Regions from separate parts of the Bacillus sp. GW823-FHT06A11 genome, predicted to be linked through region 1. Evidence: riboswitches for the same ligand, from Rfam matches in the RefSeq annotation. Region 1 holds a riboswitch; each other region holds the start of a gene.
What was found. A riboswitch is a leader RNA that binds a small molecule or an ion and turns the genes downstream of it on or off. The one in region 1 is predicted to bind S-adenosylmethionine.

Region 2: another riboswitch for S-adenosylmethionine. It lies ahead of metI (cystathionine gamma-synthase/O-acetylhomoserine thiolyase); the one in region 1 lies ahead of AC1Q8L_RS21765 (methionine ABC transporter ATP-binding protein).
Region 3: another riboswitch for S-adenosylmethionine. It lies ahead of AC1Q8L_RS24990 (methionine ABC transporter ATP-binding protein); the one in region 1 lies ahead of AC1Q8L_RS21765 (methionine ABC transporter ATP-binding protein).
Region 4: another riboswitch for S-adenosylmethionine. It lies ahead of AC1Q8L_RS08310 (sugar ABC transporter substrate-binding protein); the one in region 1 lies ahead of AC1Q8L_RS21765 (methionine ABC transporter ATP-binding protein).

What each region holds. Positions count from the first base shown of each region.
Region 1 is NZ_JBXAHS010000004.1:497,307-502,882, reverse strand. Features, by position in the region: gene metQ (methionine ABC transporter substrate-binding lipoprotein MetQ) at 1-436, opposite strand, end outside; gene AC1Q8L_RS21770 (methionine ABC transporter permease) at 459-1,124, opposite strand; gene AC1Q8L_RS21765 (methionine ABC transporter ATP-binding protein) at 1,117-2,142, opposite strand; SAM riboswitch class I at 2,321-2,428, opposite strand; gene AC1Q8L_RS21760 (hypothetical protein) at 2,554-2,898, opposite strand; gene AC1Q8L_RS21755 (thioredoxin family protein) at 3,051-3,359, opposite strand; gene AC1Q8L_RS21750 (toprim domain-containing protein) at 3,363-3,707, opposite strand; gene gcvH (glycine cleavage system protein GcvH) at 4,145-4,528, opposite strand; gene AC1Q8L_RS21740 (arsenate reductase family protein) at 4,570-4,935, opposite strand.
Region 2 is NZ_JBXAHS010000002.1:532,850-538,425, reverse strand. Features, by position in the region: gene metH (methionine synthase) at 1-80, opposite strand, end outside; gene AC1Q8L_RS11255 (bifunctional homocysteine S-methyltransferase/methylenetetrahydrofolate reductase) at 80-1,912, opposite strand; SAM riboswitch class I at 1,983-2,092, opposite strand; SAM riboswitch class I at 2,296-2,406, shown strand; gene metI (cystathionine gamma-synthase/O-acetylhomoserine thiolyase) at 2,500-3,612, shown strand; gene metC (cystathionine beta-lyase) at 3,609-4,772, shown strand; gene AC1Q8L_RS11240 (cysteine hydrolase family protein) at 4,941-5,453, shown strand.
Region 3 is NZ_JBXAHS010000007.1:25,615-31,190, reverse strand. Features, by position in the region: gene AC1Q8L_RS24995 (methionine ABC transporter permease) at 1-267, opposite strand, end outside; gene AC1Q8L_RS24990 (methionine ABC transporter ATP-binding protein) at 257-1,276, opposite strand; SAM riboswitch class I at 1,399-1,504, opposite strand; gene AC1Q8L_RS24985 (cysteine hydrolase family protein) at 1,747-2,304, shown strand; gene AC1Q8L_RS24980 (acyltransferase) at 2,404-3,552, opposite strand; gene pruA (L-glutamate gamma-semialdehyde dehydrogenase) at 4,111-5,576, opposite strand, start outside.
Region 4 is NZ_JBXAHS010000001.1:1,642,699-1,648,274, reverse strand. Features, by position in the region: gene AC1Q8L_RS08335 (ABC transporter ATP-binding protein) at 1-134, shown strand, start outside; gene AC1Q8L_RS08330 (hypothetical protein) at 167-370, shown strand; gene AC1Q8L_RS08325 (hypothetical protein) at 426-698, shown strand; gene AC1Q8L_RS08320 (ABC transporter permease) at 724-1,719, opposite strand; gene AC1Q8L_RS08315 (sugar ABC transporter ATP-binding protein) at 1,703-3,190, opposite strand; gene AC1Q8L_RS08310 (sugar ABC transporter substrate-binding protein) at 3,187-4,299, opposite strand; SAM riboswitch class I at 4,388-4,493, opposite strand; gene AC1Q8L_RS08305 (NCS2 family permease) at 4,582-5,576, opposite strand, start outside.

The DNA of each region.
Region 1 (5,576 bases):
GTAAAATTGCTAAACCACGTCCATGGTCAGTAACGGAATTACTCATAATGATTGTCGCCCCGTCTGGAAGTTCTTTTAGGCTCTTATACTTTTGAGAGTATACACCAATTGGTTCTAAATGAATTTTCCCCGCTATTTCAAAATCATATTTTTTATCTTTAATTTCTTTTTCTAAATACGGAATGTGCTGAAAGTAGTTTGCATCTAAATCTTTATCCGCTAACGATTTATTTGGTAATACGTAGTCTTGGAATTTTTTAATTTCTAACTCGATTCCTTTTTTCTCAAGTAACGGTTTTGCCTTTTCTAAAATTTCAGCGTGCGGTACGTTAGAAGCACCAACAACGAGTTTCTTTTCATCTTTATCTTTCCCGCCACAAGCAGCTAAACCAAAAATTGAAGTTGAAATAAGTGCCGTAAGTAATAATTTTTTCATTTGAAACATCCTCCCGTTTTTATTATCGTTTATCTATTCGAGTCGTTAAACTATCACCAATCCACTGAATTAAAAATACAACTAGTAATACACAAATTGTCGCAACGATTGTTACATCGTTATTTCCCCTTTGGAATCCTTCTAAGTAAGCAAGTGTTCCAAGGCCACCAGCACCAACAACTCCCGCCATTGCTGTATAGCCTACTAAAGCAATTGTCGTAACCGTAATACCAGATACTAATGCTGGTAACGATTCTGGAATCAATACTTTTAAAATAATTGTGCTTGTTTTTGCTCCCATTGCTTTGGAAGCTTCAATTACACCTTTATCAATTTCGCGAAGTGCGATTTCAACCATTCTCGCGTAGAATGGTGCCGCCCCAATAATTAAAGCTGGCAGCGCTGCACTTGCTCCAAGAATTGTTCCAAGAAGAATCTTTGTGAATGGGATTAATAAAATAATTAAAATGATGAACGGTATAGAACGGAATATATTTACGAATGCTCCAATCACCGTATTAATTGATTTGTTTTCCCATAAATTATCTTTCGCTGTCATGAAGAGTAACAATCCTAAAATTAATCCTAAAACAAATGTCGCAAGAGCTGCGATTGCCGTCATATATAACGTTTCACCAGTTGCTTCTAACATTTGATTCCAATCAACATTTGCGAGTAACTTATCCATGTGCAATCACCTCCAGCTCTACTTGATCTTGATGAATTCCTTCTATCGCTTGCTGGATCGCTGTTTCCTCACCATTTAAATGAACAACTAAACTACCGTAAGAACCGTTATTCGTTTGTGCGATATTTCCTTGCAAAATGCTAACTTCTATATCACTGCGTTGCATCAATCGTTGAAGGACTGGTCTTTCTACAGCCTCACCAATAAACTGCAAACGAATTACTTTTCCATCTGGATATTTTTCAATTAAACTTTCAATCGTTTCATTTGTATCTTCAGAATCTGTTAACTGCTGTACAAATCGTTTCGTAATATCTTGCTTCGGATTACGGAATACATCAAGTACTGGACCCGTTTCCACAATCTTTCCTCTCTCCATTACCGCCACTCGATTACAAATCTTTCGAATTACGTGCATCTCATGTGTAATGAGTACAATTGTTAAACCAAGGCGCTTATTAATGTCTAATAGTAAATCCAAAATTTGATCTGTCGTTTCTGGATCAAGAGCCGACGTTGCTTCATCACATAAAAGTACTTGTGGGTTGTTAGCTAATGCTCTTGCAATCCCAACGCGTTGTTTTTGTCCCCCGCTCAGCTGAGATGGGTACGCGTCTCCTCTTCCTTCTAATCCAACAAGATGAATTAATTCATCAACACGTTTTCTTCTCTTCGTTTTATCAACACCTGCAATTTCAAGTGGAAACTCTATATTTTCACGTACAGTTCGTGACCAAAGTAAGTTAAAGTGCTGAAAAATCATTCCGATTTCTTGCCTTGCCTTACGAAGTTCACTTCCTGTAATTGCTGATATGACACGATTCGCAATTGTAATTTGGCCAGAAGTCGGTTTCTCTAACTGATTAAACAATCTGATTAAAGAACTTTTCCCAGCGCCGCTATATCCGATAACACCAAATATTTCGCCTTTTTCTATTTTTAAATTGGCGTTATCTACAGCAGTGACATCACCGCTTTTCGCCTTATATATTTTCCTTACATTCTCTAATAGAATCATGATGTTCACCCCTTTTTTGTTTAGGTCGACTCCGCAATTTTTTATTTTTAATGCGTGTAGTCCACTGTTATCATTACTTTTATTATTTGAATGTCCTCCACATTCAAACAATAAAAAAACCTTTCTGCTTTAGAGAAGCAGAAAGGTTTATATGCGTATATAACAACATTATCCCTCTCTCTCATCTCTCAAAGCATTCGCTTTGCAGGAATTGGCACCATTTCAACATAAGTTGACGGTTGCCGGGCTTCACAGGGCACAGTCCCTCCACCTCTCTTGATAAGAGAAATCAGATTCAATTTTCGTCTGATTTGAAATTTATGAAATTGTCTATATTTTATGACTTGAATTGTATCAATATACGCTCACCATGTCAACAGAAATTTTCGCAAAAAATGAAACTTCAGAATTTTAAGCACCTACTGACATCGGTTTACATATATGAAACATCGATTCCACTAATAACATCGTTCGGTACGTTCCTGAATATTGTACACGTCCATCATTCATTAACATTTGCAATCGTACATTTCCATTCACCAATTGTTCTATATCCTTTTCGTCTAAGCAAATGATTTGTTCCGTTCCTCTTTCCTCATGTACCAGCTCTATATAATCTCTTGAAATTTGTAACGAACAACTTTCATCTCTAAAGCGGAAATTAACAGTTTTTTCTTCTTGTCTTAAAAGTGGTTCTAAATGATATTGACCATTAGCGTAATTTACAAATGATTGAAGCAAAGAATATAATCTCACCCTAAATCACATCCTTCATATCACTTTCTATTACATACCATTCCCTCTCACTAAAGAGCAATCCTGTTATTTTCGCTCGACAAATACTGTATCCACCCTGCATCTCGACATATTTCCCAAGAAATATGTCGAGGCGGCAAAAATTTTGCCGCCTACTTTAATTCCGTATATAAATATTCAACCGAATGAAATGCGTATATCTTCTTCATCAGTGTCCCATTTTCAAAAACAAGTAAACAAGGTACACTTTCAATCCCATACTCTTTCGCTAAATGCGGAGCATAATTTAAATCTAACATCCCAATTTTGAGGCCTTCAATTGTCATCTCAACGACTGTTAACATCTTTTTTGCTAATTGGCATGTTCCACACATTGGAGTATATACATATAACACTGTTTTTTCTTCATTCTCTATTAGGGCTGTAGCTTCGGCTCCTGTCCAATCGATCACTTCTATCATTCCTTACCGTAAATATTCTGTATAAACGTCAATATCGGCTCCCCATAATACATTTGCTAAGTGTGTAGATGGCGCAGTTGCCACTTCTCGGTACGAGCGATCAATATAGATATGCTCGGCTTGCGGAAATTCTTTTCGAAATTGTTTCCTTAACTTTTCTCCAGCATCATCAGCATCCACTAGCACATACACTTCCTTATCAAAAAACTGATCAACGAGCTCATCCATTTTCGACAAACCAATTGTACCATTTGTACAAACAATTTCCACCGGTTCACGAATAATAGATTCAATCTTTCTTCTATCTGATGTACCTTCTACAATAATGACTTTTTCTACATAAATCATATGTCATCACCCGATCACCATATACTATACAACCTTTAACTTAGTATATAGTATATTCGTTATTTTCATGTTGTTTCCTGTTTATTTTTGCAAAAGAAAAGCGGAAGCGGCTCGTTTAGAACAAGAATGTACCCGAACTCCTTCACTCAAGGCTCTTTTCGCCTCAAGTAAAGGAGTGAAATGCCCAACTTTTTAGTTCTTTTGGCTAAAGTTCTTTCGCACAGAAAACGCTTTTTTGTCTTCTTGTGCAGAAAATTCTTAGACGTGAAAAGCTAGACAACGAAAAGCAAAAGCGGCTAGACCTGCATAAAGGTTATACGAAAAAGTTTTTTTCAAAAAACGTTCTCCTACACGATAATTAGTATATGATTCTACATTCATTATTTTACACAAAATAAAAAAGGACAGCACAAAGGCTGTCCTTTAGTCGACTATAATTAGTCTTGGTTTGTCATTTCTGCATATTTTTCTGCAGTTAATAACTTCTCAACTTGGCTTGCATCAGAAAGTTCAACTTTAACCATCCATGCACCCTCGTATGGAGATTCGTTAACAAGTTCTGGTTGGTCACTTAATTCTTCGTTTACTGCTACAACTTTACCACTTACAGGTGCGTATAGCTCAGAAACTGTTTTAACAGATTCTACGCTTCCGAATGGCTCGTCAGCTTCGATTGTTGCACCTACTTCAGGAAGTTCAACGAATACGATATCGCCTAGCTCACCTTGTGCAAAGTGAGTGATACCGATAACAACTTCATTACCTTCAGTTTTTACCCATTCGTGTTCTTCAGAGTAACGTAAATTATTTGGAATGCTCATGACTGTACCTCCAGTGAATGTATTAATTATGTAAAAATACCTTATTGGTACTTTTTCCACACACTTTCAAACTGCTCTTCGTTAAAACCAAGTGTTACATTCGTTCCATCTGTTACAATTGGACGTTTGATCAACATGCCATCAGATGCTAAAAGCTCATACATTTCGTCTTCGCTTGCATCTTTCAACTTATCTTTCAGACCAAGTTCACGGTAACGCATTCCACTTGTATTAAAGAATTTTTTTAATGGTAATTCACTTTTTTCATGTAAATTACGTAAATCTTCTTTTGATGGTGGATTTTCAACAATATGAATCATCTCATATGCTACATCGTTTGCCTCAAACCATTTCTTTGCCTTTTGACATGTGCCACACTTTGGATATGAATAAAATGTTACTGTCATAAATTCACCTACTTTTTTACTAACCTTTACCTTTATCATATAGAAAACGTTTTATTATTTCAAACCATTATTCGCTAAACTTTTACTTATTTCGTGATAATTTTTAATAATCCTGCGAATTTTTCTTATTTTTCCGCCATTTGTTAAGAAAAAAATAAATATATAAATTTTTTTAGATTCTGCACCAAACATATATCTTAAACAAGCGTTTGATTAATTTCTTATTTTTCTTTGTTAGCCTTTGAACTACATGAGTTTCTTTCTACCGAACATACAGCTTAAACAAACGTTTGATTAATTCTCCATTTTTCTTTCTTAACCTTTGAGCTGCATCGGTTTCTTCCTACCGAACATACAGCTTAAACAAACGTTTGATTAACTCCCTATTTTTCTTTACTAACCCTTGGGCTGCATCGGTTTCTTCCTATAGTCACAAAACCTGGAAACAATTCACATGACAAAGGCGTACAGATAAAAGGAACTAACGATTTTGGCCGTAATAGTGAGAGAATTCCATGATGATTAAGAAATTACTACAAAGAAAAAGCCATGCATACACATGACTTTCATAGCATACTCACTTCTATATTCAATAGAAATTAAAGTGAATTATATTTCTTTACTTTTAAAGGAATATAATT
Region 2 (5,576 bases), on a different contig from region 1:
TCCTCTTGCTGAATCATTGTTCCCATTGCACCATCTAATATTAAAATGCTATTTTGTAATTTTTCTTCTATACACTTCATCAATTAATACCTTCTTTCACTTCTTGCTTTTCTCTTACATATTTAACAAGATGTTCTGTAATTTCATATTTTAAAAATGGTGTAATAAGATAAATACCATTAAAATATTTCATCGCTGCGTCGATCAATTCTTGCGAAATGCGAATCCCTTCCTCAATTGCCGCCTCTTTCGTTTCGTGTCCATCCATTCTCTCTCTTATTTCTTCTGGAAGAGTAATACCCGGTACCTCAAAATGAAGAAAATCTGCATTCCGCTTACTTACTAACGGCATAATTCCAATAAAAATAGGTTGTTCCAAATGCTTTGTCGCTTCATACACTTCTTCAATTAACGCGATATCGTAAATTGGCTGAGTTAAAAAATATTCCGCTCCAGCATCTATTTTTCGTTCCATTCGCTTAACCGCTGCTTTTAAGTGCCTCACGTGAGGATTAAATGCGCCGCCTACAGAAAACCTTGTCGCCGGTCCAAGTGATTTCCCTAAAATTGAACGTCCATCGTTCATTTCTTTAATCATTTTAATGAGCTCAATAGAGGACAAATCGTATACAGAAGTTGCACCAGGAAAATCACCAACGCGCGCTGGATCACCAGTTAAAGCTAACACTTCTTCCATCCCTAACGCCGATAAACCTAACAAATGAGATTGTAGTCCAATGACGTTATGATCCCTACACGTTAAATGTGTCAATACCGGGATATCATGCTTCGTTAATAACGCACCCATTGCCATATTAGAAATACGAGGCGATGCTAATGAATTATCTGCTAGAGTAATAGCATCTGCTCCCGCTCTTTTTAAAGCTCTTGCTCCTTCAAAAAACCGCTGTGTATCTAACGTTTTCGGTGGATCTAATTCCACTACAACTGTCGTTTGTTTTTTCGCTTTCTCTGCTAGAGTGACGTGAGCCTTCGAACGTTTCTCATGCGTATGAACAACTTTCGGCCTTTGAATGGTGTCTTTTTCTATTACAGGTGTAACATTCGCAACAGCGTGCTTCATACTTTGAATATGTTCTGGAGTCGTACCACAACAACCACCTAATAACCGAATACCTTGCTCAATAAATCTCGGCGTCATCGCCTCAAAATAAGCTGGGCTTCCCTCATATACGTAACGTCCCTCCACATAATTCGGGAGACCTGCATTTGGGTATGCTGATAAATAGCCATTTTGCGGAATCGATATCATTTTGAAAGCCTCCGTCATATGAAGCGGCCCTAGTTGACAATTTAATCCAACAACATTTGCACCGTAATCTATAAGTTGCTTTAATATTTCATTAACATCATTTCCATTTTGAGTCGTACCTGCTTCATGTAACGCTAATTGAGCAACAATTGGAATGTTCGTTTGCTTACGCAATACTTTAACAGCATGAAGTAATTCAAATTCATCGTAAAAAGTTTCTAATAGTAATCCATCAACCTGTTCTTCTAGTAAAGCCCCTGCCTGTTCAAGTAGCATAAACTCCCTTTCCATATCAGTCGTTGTAACGGCTCCGATATGTTTCATACCACCAATTGTTCCTAAAATTGCATTTTTATCTGTAACAGATGCTTTCGCCAGTTTTACTGCCGCTCTATTAATTTCTGTAACTTGATTTTCTAAGCCGTACATACGTAATTTCGCCTCATTTGCTCCATACGTATTCGTTTGAATTACATCTGCTCCAGCAGCTACATATTGTTTATGAATCGATATAATTAAGTCTGGATCAGATACATTCAATTCTTCAAAGCTACTTTGCAAGCCATGTGAATGCAATAACGTCCCAACCGCACCATCACCTATTACAATTCCTTTTGATAATAAATCTAGTAATTTCACGAATCTCCCTCATTTCTATCAATATAAAAACCCCCTCTTCACTTTGAAGAGGGGGACATAATCGTTCCTCCTCTTATTATGCAAAACATTCGTTTTGCAGGTATTAGCACCGTTTCAAACATTTCGTTTGAAGGTTGCCGGGTTTCACAGGGCCTTTCCCTCCACCGCTCTCAATAAGAGTTGTCTTTATTATTTTATTTATGTAGCTAAAAGGAAATGCGTTCCCCTTTTAACAATGTTTGTTAATTTTTTAATAAATTTAGCATGCACAAAAGTAAAAGTCAATGACACTTGCGGAAAAATAAAAATTATTTAAAATAAAGTTGCAATTCAATTATCTTTTGTTGTAAAGTTAAAAACATAATAAAAATTTCATACGAACATTCTTATCTAGAGAGGTAGAGGGACTGGCCCTGTGACGCCTCAGCAACCATTAACATTTTGTTAATAAGGTGCTAATTCCAGCAAATTGTGAAAGATTTGACAGATGAGAAGAAGACTCTATTCAAACCGAAAGCCTTCTTCTTAGAAGGCTTTTTTTATTTTATATTCACTTAATGTTTCAATTTAAAAGGAGGAATTTTCACATGTCAACAATCGAAACAAAACTAGCACAAATCGGCAATCGCAGTGAAACTACAACTGGAACGGTTAATCCACCAGTTTATTTCTCAACCGCTTATCGTCATGAAGGAATTGGTAAATCTACTGGCTTTGACTATTCACGAACTGGCAATCCAACTCGAGGTCTTTTAGAACAGGCAATCGCAGACTTAGAATATGGCGAACAAGGTTATGCCTGTAGTTCAGGGATGGCGGCTGTTCTCCTCGTCCTTTCTCTATTCCGCTCTGGAGACGAACTTATTGTATCTGAAGATTTATACGGTGGAACGTATCGATTATTTTCTGAACATGAAAAAAAGTGGAATGTTCGATGTAGATACGTAAATACACAGTCTATTAAACAAATTGAGCAAGCTATCACAACTGAAACGAAGGCTATTTTCATAGAAACTCCAACTAATCCATTAATGCAAGTTACTGATATTGCTGCTGTCGCAACTGTAGCGAAAAGGCACGGACTACTTCTTATTGTAGACAACACATTCTACACACCTTATATACAGCAACCATTAACAGAAGGTGCTGACATTGTACTTCACAGCGCAACGAAATATTTAGGGGGACATAACGATGTACTAAGCGGACTTGTCATTGCAAAAGGAAAGGAACTTTGTGAAGAAATCGCTCATTATCATAATGCATCAGGTGCAGTTTTAAGCCCATTTGACTCATGGTTATTAATTCGCGGTATGAAAACGTTAGCGCTTCGCATGAGACAGCATGAAGAAAATGCGAAAGCAGTTGTTGCATATTTAAATGATGAAGACGGGGTGACAGATGTATTTTATCCTGGAAGAGGCGGCATGATTTCATTTCGCCTTAAAGATGAAGCTTGGATTAATCCATTCTTACAATCTTTATCCTTAATTACATTTGCCGAAAGTCTTGGTGGTGTAGAAAGTTTAATGACTTATCCAGCAACGCAAACACATGCTGATATTCCTGAAGAAATTAGAACAGCAAACGGTGTATGTAATCGTCTTCTTCGATTCTCCGTTGGCATTGAAAATAGTAACGATTTAATTCAAGACTTAAAGCAAGCCATTAAACTTGTAAAAGAAGGTGTAAGAATATGAGTTATTCTATAGATACACTCTTACTACACAACCAATATAAACATGACTCGCAAACAGGAGCTGTGAACGTTCCTATCTATAACACATCAACTTTTCACCAGTTTGATGTAGATACGTTCGGAAAATATGACTATAGCAGGTCAGGAAATCCAACTCGTGAAGCTCTTGAAGATATCATTGCTTTATTAGAAGGTGGAACAAAGGGATTCGCCTTTGCATCAGGCATTGCAGCGATTTCCACTGCATTCCTCCTTCTTTCACAAGGTGATCACGTACTCATTTCAGAAGATGTATACGGAGGCACTTACCGAGTGATAACTGAGGTACTCTCCCGTTACGGTGTTTCACATACATTTGTTGATATGACCAATTTAGAAGAAATAAAACAAAACATGAAACCAAATACAAAGCTCTTTTATGTAGAAACACCTTCTAACCCACTTTTAAAAGTGACAGATATTCGCGAGGTTTCTAAACTCGCAAAATCTATTGGCGCTCTTACTTTTGTTGATAATACATTTTTGACACCACTATTCCAAAAACCACTTGAACTTGGAGCTGATGTCGTTCTTCATAGTGCTACAAAATTTATTGCTGGTCATAGTGATGTTACTGCCGGATTAGCAGTAGTAAAAGATGCCGAACTCGCTCAAAAGCTTGGATTTTTACAAAATGCATTCGGTGCTATTTTAGGACCTCAAGATTGTTCTCTCGTACTTCGCGGTCTAAAAACATTGCACGTACGCCTCGAGCATTCAGCTAAAAATGCCAATAAAATCGCACATTATTTACAAGAGCACGCTAAAGTACAAAATGTCTATTATCCGGGATTACAAACACATCTCGGATTTGATATTCAACAATCTCAAGCAACATCAGCTGGAGCGGTCTTATCGTTTACTTTGCAGTCAGAAGATGCACTCCGCCAATTTTTATCAAAAGTAAAATTACCTGTTTTTGCAGTTAGTTTAGGAGCTGTAGAGTCAATTCTTTCTTATCCAGCAAAAATGTCACATGCAGCACTGTCGCAAGAAGCTCGTGATGAAAGAGGAATCTCTAATTCATTACTTCGGTTATCAGTCGGTCTTGAAAATGTTAACGATTTAATATCCGATTTTGAAAATGCCCTTTCTTATGTAGAAGAACCTGTAAATGCATAGAGAAAAAGAAGATATGAGATTAGGTTTTCATATCTTCTTTTTCTGCGTTTTAGTTATATTCATTTGAATTTCTTCTTTTCTTATAGTCCATAAAAAAATAAAAGTATATCATCTATTTCTAAATAATGGATTAATTGATATATTAAGAAATAAAAAGAGGTAAAAATAATGGATACTTGTTCAGATATTTTAATCGTTATCGATTTACAAAATGGCGTATGTTATAGCGAGGAGCATTTATTTGATTTACAGAACTTACTAACAAAAGTAAATAAAAGAATTTATTCATACAGAAAATTAAATAAACCAATCCTTTTTGTTCAACATTGTGATGATGATTTAGTACCCGAGAAAGAACTTTGGGCTATTCATACCGATCTAGATGTTCAAGAACAAGATTTTTTTGTAAGAAAAACACATGCAAATTCATTTTATAAAACAAACTTAAAAGAAATTTTAGATCAATTATCTGTAAATTGCATTGAATTTTGTGGCGCCCAAACAGAGTACTGTATGGATGCTACGATTAAGTTTGCCCACGGACTGGGATACGAAAACTTTATGGTACAGAAAACAACCTCTACGTTGAATAATCCTTTTATGTCCGCAAAAGAGACAATTGATTTTTACGAGAACATATGGAATCACAGATTTTTAACGTTGCTAAAAGATGAATTTTAGAATAAATGACTAATGACTTGATTATCCTAAGATTTATCAGCCGTAATCAAATATTTCATTATCACCATAAAGAAGCGAATTACATTCAGCTTCTTTTCTTTTAACCTGTTTTATATTCTATAT
Region 3 (5,576 bases), on a different contig from region 1:
CGTCGTTCCGATAACACTTCTCGTTAGTGGACTTAACGCTACTAAAAAGATAATGAATGGTACCGGACGAATTGTATTAATTATGATGTTAAGAATAGAAAAGACCCATTTATTTTCTAAAAAGTTTCCTTTTCTCGTTACATATAAAAGTAAACCTAGCGGTATACCAAGAATTGTAGCGAATATAAGGGTTACAATTACCATTAAGAGGGTATCCCCCGTCGCATCTAGTATGCGCGGCCAAAATATACTCCAATCAACTCGCATGAGCTTCTACCTCCTTCAGCTGCACTTGCAGTCTTAGATGTTGTAATGCTTTTTGAATTTCCCTCTGCTCACCTTGCAATTCTACAAGCAGATTTCCAAATAGCACATTTTGAAGTTCAATAATATTTCCGTACAGTACATTTACATCGACGTTATAGTTTTTTGCGATATATGATAGTACCGGCTGCCCTGTCTCCTCACCAGTAAATGTTAGACGATAAATTTGACCACCATTTTGAATTTTCGCTAGAACACTTTCTGGTAAATGATCATTAATAACAGAACGTACAAAGTTTTGAGTCGTCTTTGTTTTTGGTTGCGTGAAAACATCGAACAGTTTTCCTTCTTCAATAACTTTTCCCTTCTCCATTACAGCTACACGGTGACAAATTTCTTTCACAACATGCATTTCATGTGTAATAAGAAGAATTGTTAAATTGTATTCTCGATTTACTTTCTTTAATAAGTTTAGAATTTCTGTCGTCGTTTCTGGATCTAAGGCTGATGTTGCCTCATCACATATAAGAATATCTGGCGATGTCGCAAGTGCTCTAGCAATACCAACACGTTGCTTTTGTCCCCCTGATAGCTGTTCTGGATAATAGTTTGCTTTATCTTCTAACCCTACAAACTTCAGCAGTTCATTCACTCGTTCCTTTATCTCGTTCTTTGGCAATTTCGCTAACTTTAATGGATAAGCAATATTCCCAAACACTGTTCTTGAATTAAATAAATTAAAGCTTTGAAAAATCATTCCGATTCTTTGTCTTAGTTTGCGTAATTCTTTCGTCGATAATGATGTAATATCTTTATCATCTATTGCAATCGTTCCTGACGTTGGTCTCTCTAACATATTTACTAAGCGTAATAATGTACTCTTTCCAGCGCCACTAAAACCGATAATGCCAAAAATTTCGCCTTTCTCAACTGATAATGTTACATCCTCCACCGCATGAACAGATTGCCCAGCTGATTCATACACTTTACTTACATTGTTAAAAGAAATCATTTTTCCCCTCCTATATGCTGTAAAAACTTGAAGTAGAGCTTTCGAGGTAAAATAAAAAGTGCTCTCCTTCTTATCAACCATAAAGATAAGAAGGAGAGCACTTATATGTACTCGTTCACATCTTCTCATCTTCCAAGCCTTTATATGGCTTGCTGGAGTTAGCACGGTATTAAAAAACCCGTTGCTGAGGTATCGTAGGGCCAGTCCCTCCACCTCTCTGGATAAGAATGTATCGATTTAATTGTCATTTAATTAATTCTCATTATAGAACTCAGAATAATAAGAGTCAATACATTTTTTAGAAAAATATTAATTATTCCTTTATTAAAATTTTCAGATGAAAATTCATGAGAAAATAGTAACTTTCAAGGTTATTTAAAATTCTTCTTCCTCATATTTTTAAACAGGAGAATCCTCTCTACAAATTGAATAAATTTATTTGAATATGAAACTCGGAGGCAGATAAATATATGAAAACAGCTCTTTTACTCGTCGATATTCAAAACGATTATTTTCCAAATGGAAAGATGGAATTGCGTAATCCAGTAGAAGCAAGCGAATATGCTAATCAGTTATTACAACACTTTAGAACAAACAGCGAACCTATTTTTCATATCCAGCACGTAGCTATAAAAGATGACGCTACTTTTTTCCTACCTAATACAGAAGGTGTACATATTCACGAAAGCGTACGTCCACTTAGAGAAGAAACCGTTATAGTCAAACATTATCCAAATAGCTTCCGAGAAACTAATCTTCTAGAGCAATTACAGCGTTTAGACATTGAACATGTCGTCGTATGCGGGATGATGACTCATATGTGTATTGATGCTACAGTAAGGGCTGCATTCGATTTTGGCTTTCAATGTACCGTTATACATGATGCTTGTGCTACAAAAGACCTTTCTTTTAAGAACGCTACTATACCAGCTGTTTATATTCATAATACAATTTTAGCAAGTTTGAATAATATATATGCGGAAATACTTAGCAAAAAAGAGTTTGTCCAAAGAAAAAAATCCTTTTGAAAATTCAAAAGGATTTTTTTCGACTATATTATATTTACCATCTATTCATGCCCTATTTTGAGGAATTCATATTCTACTTATAAAAACCTCACTAATTATTTACATTGATACATTATCATTTTTAATATCTTTTGATTGAGTCCAATTTCCCCATAAAAATTGAATATTACATGTACGAGAAGCTTCCTTAAAACTCATTCCTGTTAATGGATAACATGTGATTTTTATACTTGCAAAAATTATAATTGCTATCATTGTTATAACTGTAATTATTATGAAAGCAACTAATAACATCCAAATTGATTGCGCTGGCCAAATATTCAATCTATTCCCAATATATACAACTACTAAATTATGCATTAAATACACACCAAATGAAAAAGCAGATAAAATTTGTATCCACTTAAACATAAACGGATTCATTGAGTAATTTCTAAAATACTCTTTTACTAATAAGAAGATTGAACCTGAAAGCATTACTTCGAATACTCTAACGTATGCCTTAAAATCCTCAGAGTATTCCCCTATTTTAACCGTTGCATACCAAGTACCCAATATAATTAAAAATGTATCTATAACGATTATGGATAGTAACAACCTTTTGGATACCTTCTTCTCATATGTCATTAAATAATAACCTATGAGGAAATACCCTATATATCCGCCTAAAAAGTTCATATCAAAATTAGGATACAACGTAAATATTGGTTTTAATTCATTTGGAACTAGTACTGCAATTGTTGGCAATAGCGAACTTACTATAAACCAAAGAATTAACATGTACTTTATAAGCTCTTTACTTAAAGCATCTACCATTTTCTTCAAAAGAGGAGAAAGAATATACAAAGGAATAATGGCATACATAAACCAAAGATGTACTGTCGCTGCTTGATTCGGCATGTATAAAATACTCTTAATAACATTTGTTATTTGTATCGGCCTTGGCGTAAAGTATAACACAGCAATAGTTGACCATATAATAAATGGCACAATTAATTTTGGCAAACGTTCTGTATAAGTTATTTTAAGTGATTCCGTTTTACTACTCCTCATTAACATCGCACCAGAAATCATAAAGAAGATAGGTACACTCGTACTAAATACAGTTGTCAGTGCATTCGTTATATGCCAAGTACCCGAACCGATATTCCCCCGTAAACTTCCTGCAGCAGTATGAAGAAACACTACCGCAAACATCGAAAATACACGTAGTACGTCAACATATTCAACATAATTCTTTTTATTCATCTAACAATCATCCCTTCCCACATAACATTTCCCCTCACCACTTTTGTCTTTTCCAAAAGTACAAATCTATTATGCCAGAATATAATAAATATTAAAACAATAATTAAAACTTAAAATCTCGATATTCGATTATAAAATCACTTAGTATACTATACAAAATCCTAAAAATAAATTTAATTTTTTTCTTATATATTTAATATTTTCCAAATCAACTACTTAAATAGAGAGTTTTTCTTCTATCTAATTATTGAAGATTCCGAAATCAAGACTCTTGATCTATGTCAATAAAAAAACACTCCTTTCAGTGAGCAAAACCGAAAGGAGTGTTCCTTGTCGAACCATAGATTTTCTTTCAAATTGTATTATACAGGAAATTCTCAAAATGAATACTAAAAAATATGACTAATACGTCAATTTTTCTCATTATTTTATTTCTGTTTACATGTTTATCCCGCTATTAATAGGTTTTAGCTCATTCTCTTCGAACGACGGTAATATATGGGGTTTCAACTTTAAAAGGAGCTCTCCACACTTTGTGAAGAGCTCCTCTACTATTTCTTATAAAGTTTCAGAAGTAGTTTTTGCTTGCATGTGAAGTGCTAAGTAATCAGGTCCACCAGCTTTAGAGTCTGTACCAGACATGTTAAAGCCACCGAATGGTTGGTAACCTACGATTGCACCAGTACATCCACGGTTGAAGTATAAGTTACCAACGTGGAAGTCTTCACGTGCTTTTTCAATATGGTCACGGTTGTTAGTAATAACAGCACCTGTTAAACCGTATTCCGTATTGTTTGCAATTGCAAGTGCATGATCGAAGTCTTTTGCTTTACAGAATGCTACTACTGGTCCGAAGATTTCTTCTTTCATTAAGCGAGCATCTTCTGCAACATCAGCAACGATTGTTGGTTGGATGAACCAGCCTTTAGAATCGTCTCCTTCGCCACCTGCTAAGATTCTACCTTCTTCTTTACCAATTGCAACATAGCTCATTACTTTATCGAATGCAGCTTGGTCATTAACAGGACCCATGTTTGTACCTAATACTGCTGGGTTAGCAACTGTTAATTCTTTTGTTAATTCAACAGCACGATTTAATACGTGATCGTATACATCTTCGTGGATTACTGCACGAGAACATGCAGAACATTTTTGTCCTGAGAATCCGAATGCTGATGCAACGATAGACTTAGCTGCTAATTCAAGATCTGCTTCTTTATCAACAACGATTGTATCTTTACCGCCCATTTCAGCGATAACGCGTTTTAACCAAATTTGGCCTGGGTTTACTTTCGCTGCACGCTCATAAATACGGATACCTACATCACGAGATCCCGTGAAGCTTACGAAACGTGTACGAGGATGATCTACTAAGTAGTCACCAACTTCAGAACCATTACCTGGAACGAAGTTTACTACGCCAGCTGGTAAGCCAGCTTCTTCTAATACTTCCATAAATTTCGCTGCTACTACAGGAGTTGTACTAGCTGGTTTTAGTAATACTGTGTTACCAGAAACTAAAGCAGCTGTTGTCATACCTGCCATAATTGCGAATGGGAAGTTCCAAGGAGAAATGATAACACCTACTCCTAATGGAATGTAAGAGAAACGATTATATTCAATTGGACGGCTTTCTACTGGAATACCGTCTTTTAATTTTAACATTTGACGACCATAATATTCCATAAAGTCGATTGCTTCTGCTGTATCAGCATCTGCCTCATTCCATGGCTTACCTGCTTCTTTTACAAGAATAGCAGAGAATTCATGTTTTCTGCGACGAACGATTGCTGCAGCACGGAATAAAATGTCTGCACGCATTTCTGGCTTTGATTTTCTCCAAGTTTGGAATGTTTCATCCGCTACTTGCATTGCTTTTTCAGCTAACTCACGGCTTGCTTTTGAAACACGACCAACAAGTTCCTCTTTATTTGCAGGGTTTACAGAAACAATTTTGTCTTCTGTAGTGATTTTTTCTCCCCCAATAATTAATGGATAGTCTTGTCCAAGATAAGATTCTACTT
Region 4 (5,576 bases), on a different contig from region 1:
ATGGGGAAAAAATTATGAGTATTTTACAAGAGATTAATAAAGAAGGAAAAACAGTGCTAGTTGTTACACATGATCAAAAGGTAGCTGCATATTGTCAGAGGACGATACGGTTACTTGATGGTTGTATGGTATAATATGGATGATATTGTGCGAAGAGGTGATACATATGGAAAATGTATATAAAGGACTTAGGCATACCGGATTTACTGCTATGCTTATTTTTGGAGGGGTATTTCTACTTCGCTGGCTCATACATGATGAGATGCTACTGGATCAGCTTATTGGATTTAGTGTAGGAATGGTAATGGTTGTTTCGTCAGTTTTCATTCAAAAGTATAGTAAAGAATTACAGATGAATGAGAAATATTAATAATTTTTAACTGCTGTTATCTTTTTCATAGTTTAGTAATCGTGGAGGCTTTCGTGTGATTTTCTTATTTGTAGTATATTTTGTTTTCATTATGACGTTGGTAATTACGTTTCTTCTTTCACAAAAGTCATATAAGAAGCCTGTTATTAAATATATACCAACGTTAGTATTGTTTATTTTGGCTTTCATTTCTTCTGCTATGTTTGTATTGAATAATGGAATGGGAGAGCTGATGATATCGGTCTCTTTAGGGGTTGCAGCGATAGTGAACGGTCTTTTACTTCTTGTTTTGAAAGTAGTTCGTGTGATTGTTGCAAAGGGAAAGTAGAGCATCGAATTCGATGCTCTACTTTTTATTTACGCTTCTTTTTAATAAATGAAAAGGCTAAAGCTGTAATTAAAATGCTGCCTTTAATGATATCTTGTGCATAATAAGGGACGTTCATCATTGTGAGTCCATTTAATATAATTCCAATTAATACCGAGCCGAGGAATGTTCCGACTATATTTGGTTTCTTGGCACCGAACATTGCGTAACCGATATAGGCAGCTGCGACTGCATCCATTAATAATGGAGCACCAGCTGAAACTTGTCCTGTTCCAACGCGGCTGCATAGAATAATGCCGCCAATAGAAGCTAGTAAACCACTAATCATATAAGCATATACACGGTAACGATCAGTAGGAATACCGGCTAATCTAGCAGCTTCTCGATTCCCACCAGTCATATAAAAGAAACGACCGTACGTTGTTTTTTCTAAAAATAGATGTGCAATTAAAACGACAGTAAGCATGATAATGACAGGGACTGGAATTCCTAAGACGGAACCTTGACCGATAAATAAAAAGGATGGAATAAAATGTCCTGTTGCACCGGACATTCCTTCATAAATTGAGGATCCTTTTGAAAATGTTAAGTGTAGTCCATTAACGATATACATGATACTTAATGTAGCTAGTAAATCGGGTAGTTTAATTCGGATAACGAGTAGTGCATTTAATAATCCAACTAATAATCCGCAAAGAATAGGAACAAGGAGTGTAACTAATAGTTCTTGTCGATATAAAACGAGACAAGAAGCAGCTGCAATTGTTGCTAAACTAGCGGTAGAGCCCACTGATAAATCAAATCCATCTACAATCAATGTAAAGGTAACGCCGATTGCAAGTAACGTTACGATGGAGATAGAACGTAAAATATCACTAATATTGTTATATGTTAAAAAAGAATCATTGACGATAGAGAAAAAAATTGTAACACCTATAATAATAGCAATTGTACTAAATTGATAAAAAAGATGAGTAGGTAAATATAGTTTCTTAGTTTTCGTTTTATGAACGAGATTCAATGGAATAGCTCCCTTCAGATAAATGTAAAAGCTGTTCAGGAGATAGTTCGCTTGGTAAGTATTCACCTACAAATTCTCCGTTTGCCAGTATAAGAATGCGATCAGCAATATGCAACGCTTCATCTTGTTCTCCTGTGAAATAAATTACGGAACTTCCGTTTTCTGTAATGTTGCGAATGAATTGAAAAATGTCTTGTTTCGCAGCGATGTCTACACCTTTAGTTGGCTCGTCTAAAAGAAATAGATTAGGTTTGAATCCACTCCACTTTGCAATTGAGACTTTTTGTTGGTTTCCACCGCTAAGTGAATGAATATGTGCCTTTGGGTCATTTGGTGAAATACCGAAAGAAGAAATTGCTGTAGTAGCATCATTTAATTCGGTTTGTTTTCGTTTCCAACCTGATTGATGTAAATTTGTGTGACTTATAATATCTTCCGAAAGAAATACGCCTTGTTTTCTTCTTTCTTCTGGTACAAGTGCGATTTTCGCTTTAATCGCATCTCGTGGTGTTTTAATCGTTAGTTTTTGACCGTCTATTTCTGCGTGATAAGTATGAAGAGCACCAAATAACGTTTCAGCAAGTGTTGTTTTTCCACTTCCAATTAATCCGTATATCACAACAGTTTCTCCTTTTCGTATTGTAAGAGAAAGGGGAGAATGACCTTCGTGTAATAGAAGCTCTTGTACTTTAAATAGTTCCTCGCTCCCGGTTTTTGGTGCGGTATTAATAGGAAGTGTAAGTTGTTTTCCAGTCATTGCTTCCACAATTTGTTGATCTGTAATCGTTGTAATGGTTTCAGAAAGGGCAACTTGACCGTTATGTAATACAGTTACATCATCCGCGAAATTTCGAATCTCTGATAAACGATGAGAAACTAAAAGGATGCCAATTCCTTTTGATGTTAAATCTTTTAATAGTTTCCCAAAGGTTTCAACTTCTTTTGGTCCAAGAGAAGAAGTAGGTTCATCTAATAAAAGGTAATTTGTATTGTTAGATAAAGCTCTTGCGATAAGAAGTAATTGTTTTTCATGTAATGAACAGTTTGAAACATCTTCCGAAACATTTAAATTTACCTGTACAGTTTGCAAATGTTGTTTAGCAAGTGCGATTAATTTGGACTTTGAAAATAGTACTTTATTTTGCATTGCTAAATGATCGATTAGTACATTTTCTAATACAGATAATCCGGGAATAAGTCCGTGATCTACTTCTTGTGTTACGAAAGAAATGCCATGCTTTTTTGCATCGCGCGGTGAAGTAAAGGAAACAGACTGAGTATCAATTTTTATATCGCCAACAACTGGTTGAATTTCACCAGTTGCTATTTTTAGTAAAGTACTTTTTCCCGCACCGTTCATGCCTAGTAAAGCGTGTACTTTTCCTTTTTGAATATGAATAGAAACATCTTCTAGAACAGGTGTAGCGACATGATAAGAATGTGTAATGTTTTGAAGAGAGAACGTCATCATTTTTTCTCCTTCTCTAATTTTTTCATCCAAGGGGAATATGCATCTTTTGAGTCTCCCCAACCGTTTATATATTTTGATAACTGATCCATTGTTATATTTTCTTTTGGTAAACTATTTTTCTTTACTAAATAAGGTTCTAGTGAATAAATATCTGGCGTTTGTTCACCAGCAATTTTTTTGTATAAAAATCGTACTTGAACCTTACCTACTTCAGCTGGATCAGTTGCAGCTGTAGCAGTCCAAGGTGAGTTTTCTTTTTGCATGAGTTGTAAATCCTCATTACTTAAGTCAATGCCATATACTTTTATATCTGTACGACCAGCTTGTTCAAGTGCTTTAACAGCCCCTTTAGCAAACTCATCCCACGAAGCGAAAATAGCTTGTAAATCGCCTTTTTTCGGATATTTCTTTAGTAAAGCTTCTACTTGTGTTTGTGTATCGAGCGGTGTGTTATTACTAGCAGTACCGAATCTTGCAACTTCTTTTATATTTGGATACCGTTTATAAAAAGCATCAATGATAACATTGCGACGTTCCATTGGAGCAAATCCGCCGACCCATACAACTGCGATATTTCCTTGTCCATTCAAATCTTCCGCTAACGTTTTTAATGATTTCCATGCAAGACTATAGTCATCTTGATCAATAATTGTCACACCTGGCAAGCGTAGATCGTTATCGAACGCAACTACGGGAATGTTCGCCTGTAACGCTTTTTCTACTCCAGGTTTTAGTGCTTCAGAACGGCCATGATCAATTAAAATACCATCCACTTTTGAATTAATAGCAGTATCTAAATTTGCAGCCATTTTTGCTAAATCGTTATCAGAATTGTAGACTTGTACACTGCCGCCAAATAGCTCAACTTGTTTTTTGACACCCTCAATATATTGAGAGGAAAAAGTTCCGATGGACATTTGCATAATTAATGCGATTTTTAATGGCTTCTTCATTTGGCTTGGAATTTCTGTATGTAATTGATTTTCTACCGTTGTAGTCGCCTTTCTCACAGTTTGTTGCTTTTGTGAAGAGATAGCATCTTGTTCATTTGTACAAGCCGCTAATGTAAATAAGAGAAAAATAAGTACGATGGAACATAATTTTTTCATAAAAAAATCCCTCCTAAACTAAGAAGAGAGAGGAGGGAGTGAAAATAAAAAACGCCTTTTCATATAGAAAAGACGCCTTATCATATTACTCTTATCTTTCAACACAATGTGTTGTAAGAATTAGCACCGTGCCCGTAAATGGGTCGGTTGCCGGGCTTCGTAGGGCTCATCCCTCCACCTGCTCTTGATAAGACATCGAATATTTAACTATTTTGAATTATTCCACAAACAAATGTTGTTGTCAAACAGTATTTATAAAAAAATCCCTCAGGAAGAGGGATTTTAATGTGGTAAGAATATCAATTGATAAGCAAACAAAATTCCAAATACATATACAAGTGGGTGAACAGCACGGAATTTACCTTTTGCTACTTTCATAAGTGGGTATGAAATAAATCCAAGTGCGATACCTGTTGCGATACTTGATGTAAGTGGCATGCTTAAGATTACTAAAAATGCTGGGAATGCTTCATCAAATGCGTCCCAATCGATGTGGCGAACTGAACCCATCATAAGACTACCAACGATAATTAATGATGGTGCAGTAATAGCTGATACACCAGAAACAGCACTTACTAATGGGCCGAAGAATGCTGTTAGTGCGAATAGAACAGCTACTGTAACAGTTGTTAAACCAGTACGACCACCAGCTGCAACACCAGCAGATGATTCAATGTAAGCTGTTGATGGTGTTGTTCCGAACATAGAACCAATAGTTGCTGAGAATGAGTCAGATAGAAGAGCTCGTCCTGCTTTTGGAAGCTTTCCGTCTTTCATAAATCCACCTTGTTGTGCAACGCCAAGTAATGTACCTGTTGTATCGAATAGTGTAACAAGGAAGAATGAGAATACAACGCCATATAATCCGTAGTTAATTACGTCAGATACAGCAGTAATTGGATTTGAAACGATAATTCCTTCTGGTAATCCAGGCATTGATGTAACACCGTTTGAGAATGTTAACTGTCCTGTGAAGAAAGCGATAATACCAGTTAAGAGCATACCGATAAATAGTGCGCCATTTACATTTAAAGACATAAGAACAATAGTAATTCCAAGTCCAGCTAGTGCCAGTAGAACTGGAGCAGAGTGAAGATCACCAAGTCCAACTAAGTTTGCATCATTTTTTGTAACGATACCTGTTAAACGTAAACCGATAAAGGCGATGAAAAGACCGATACCAGCAGTAATTGCATGTTTTAAGTTTTCAGGAATTGCTTCCATTAATTTTGTACGGAAAGATGTAAATGATAGCAAAATTAAAATCATACCTGCTA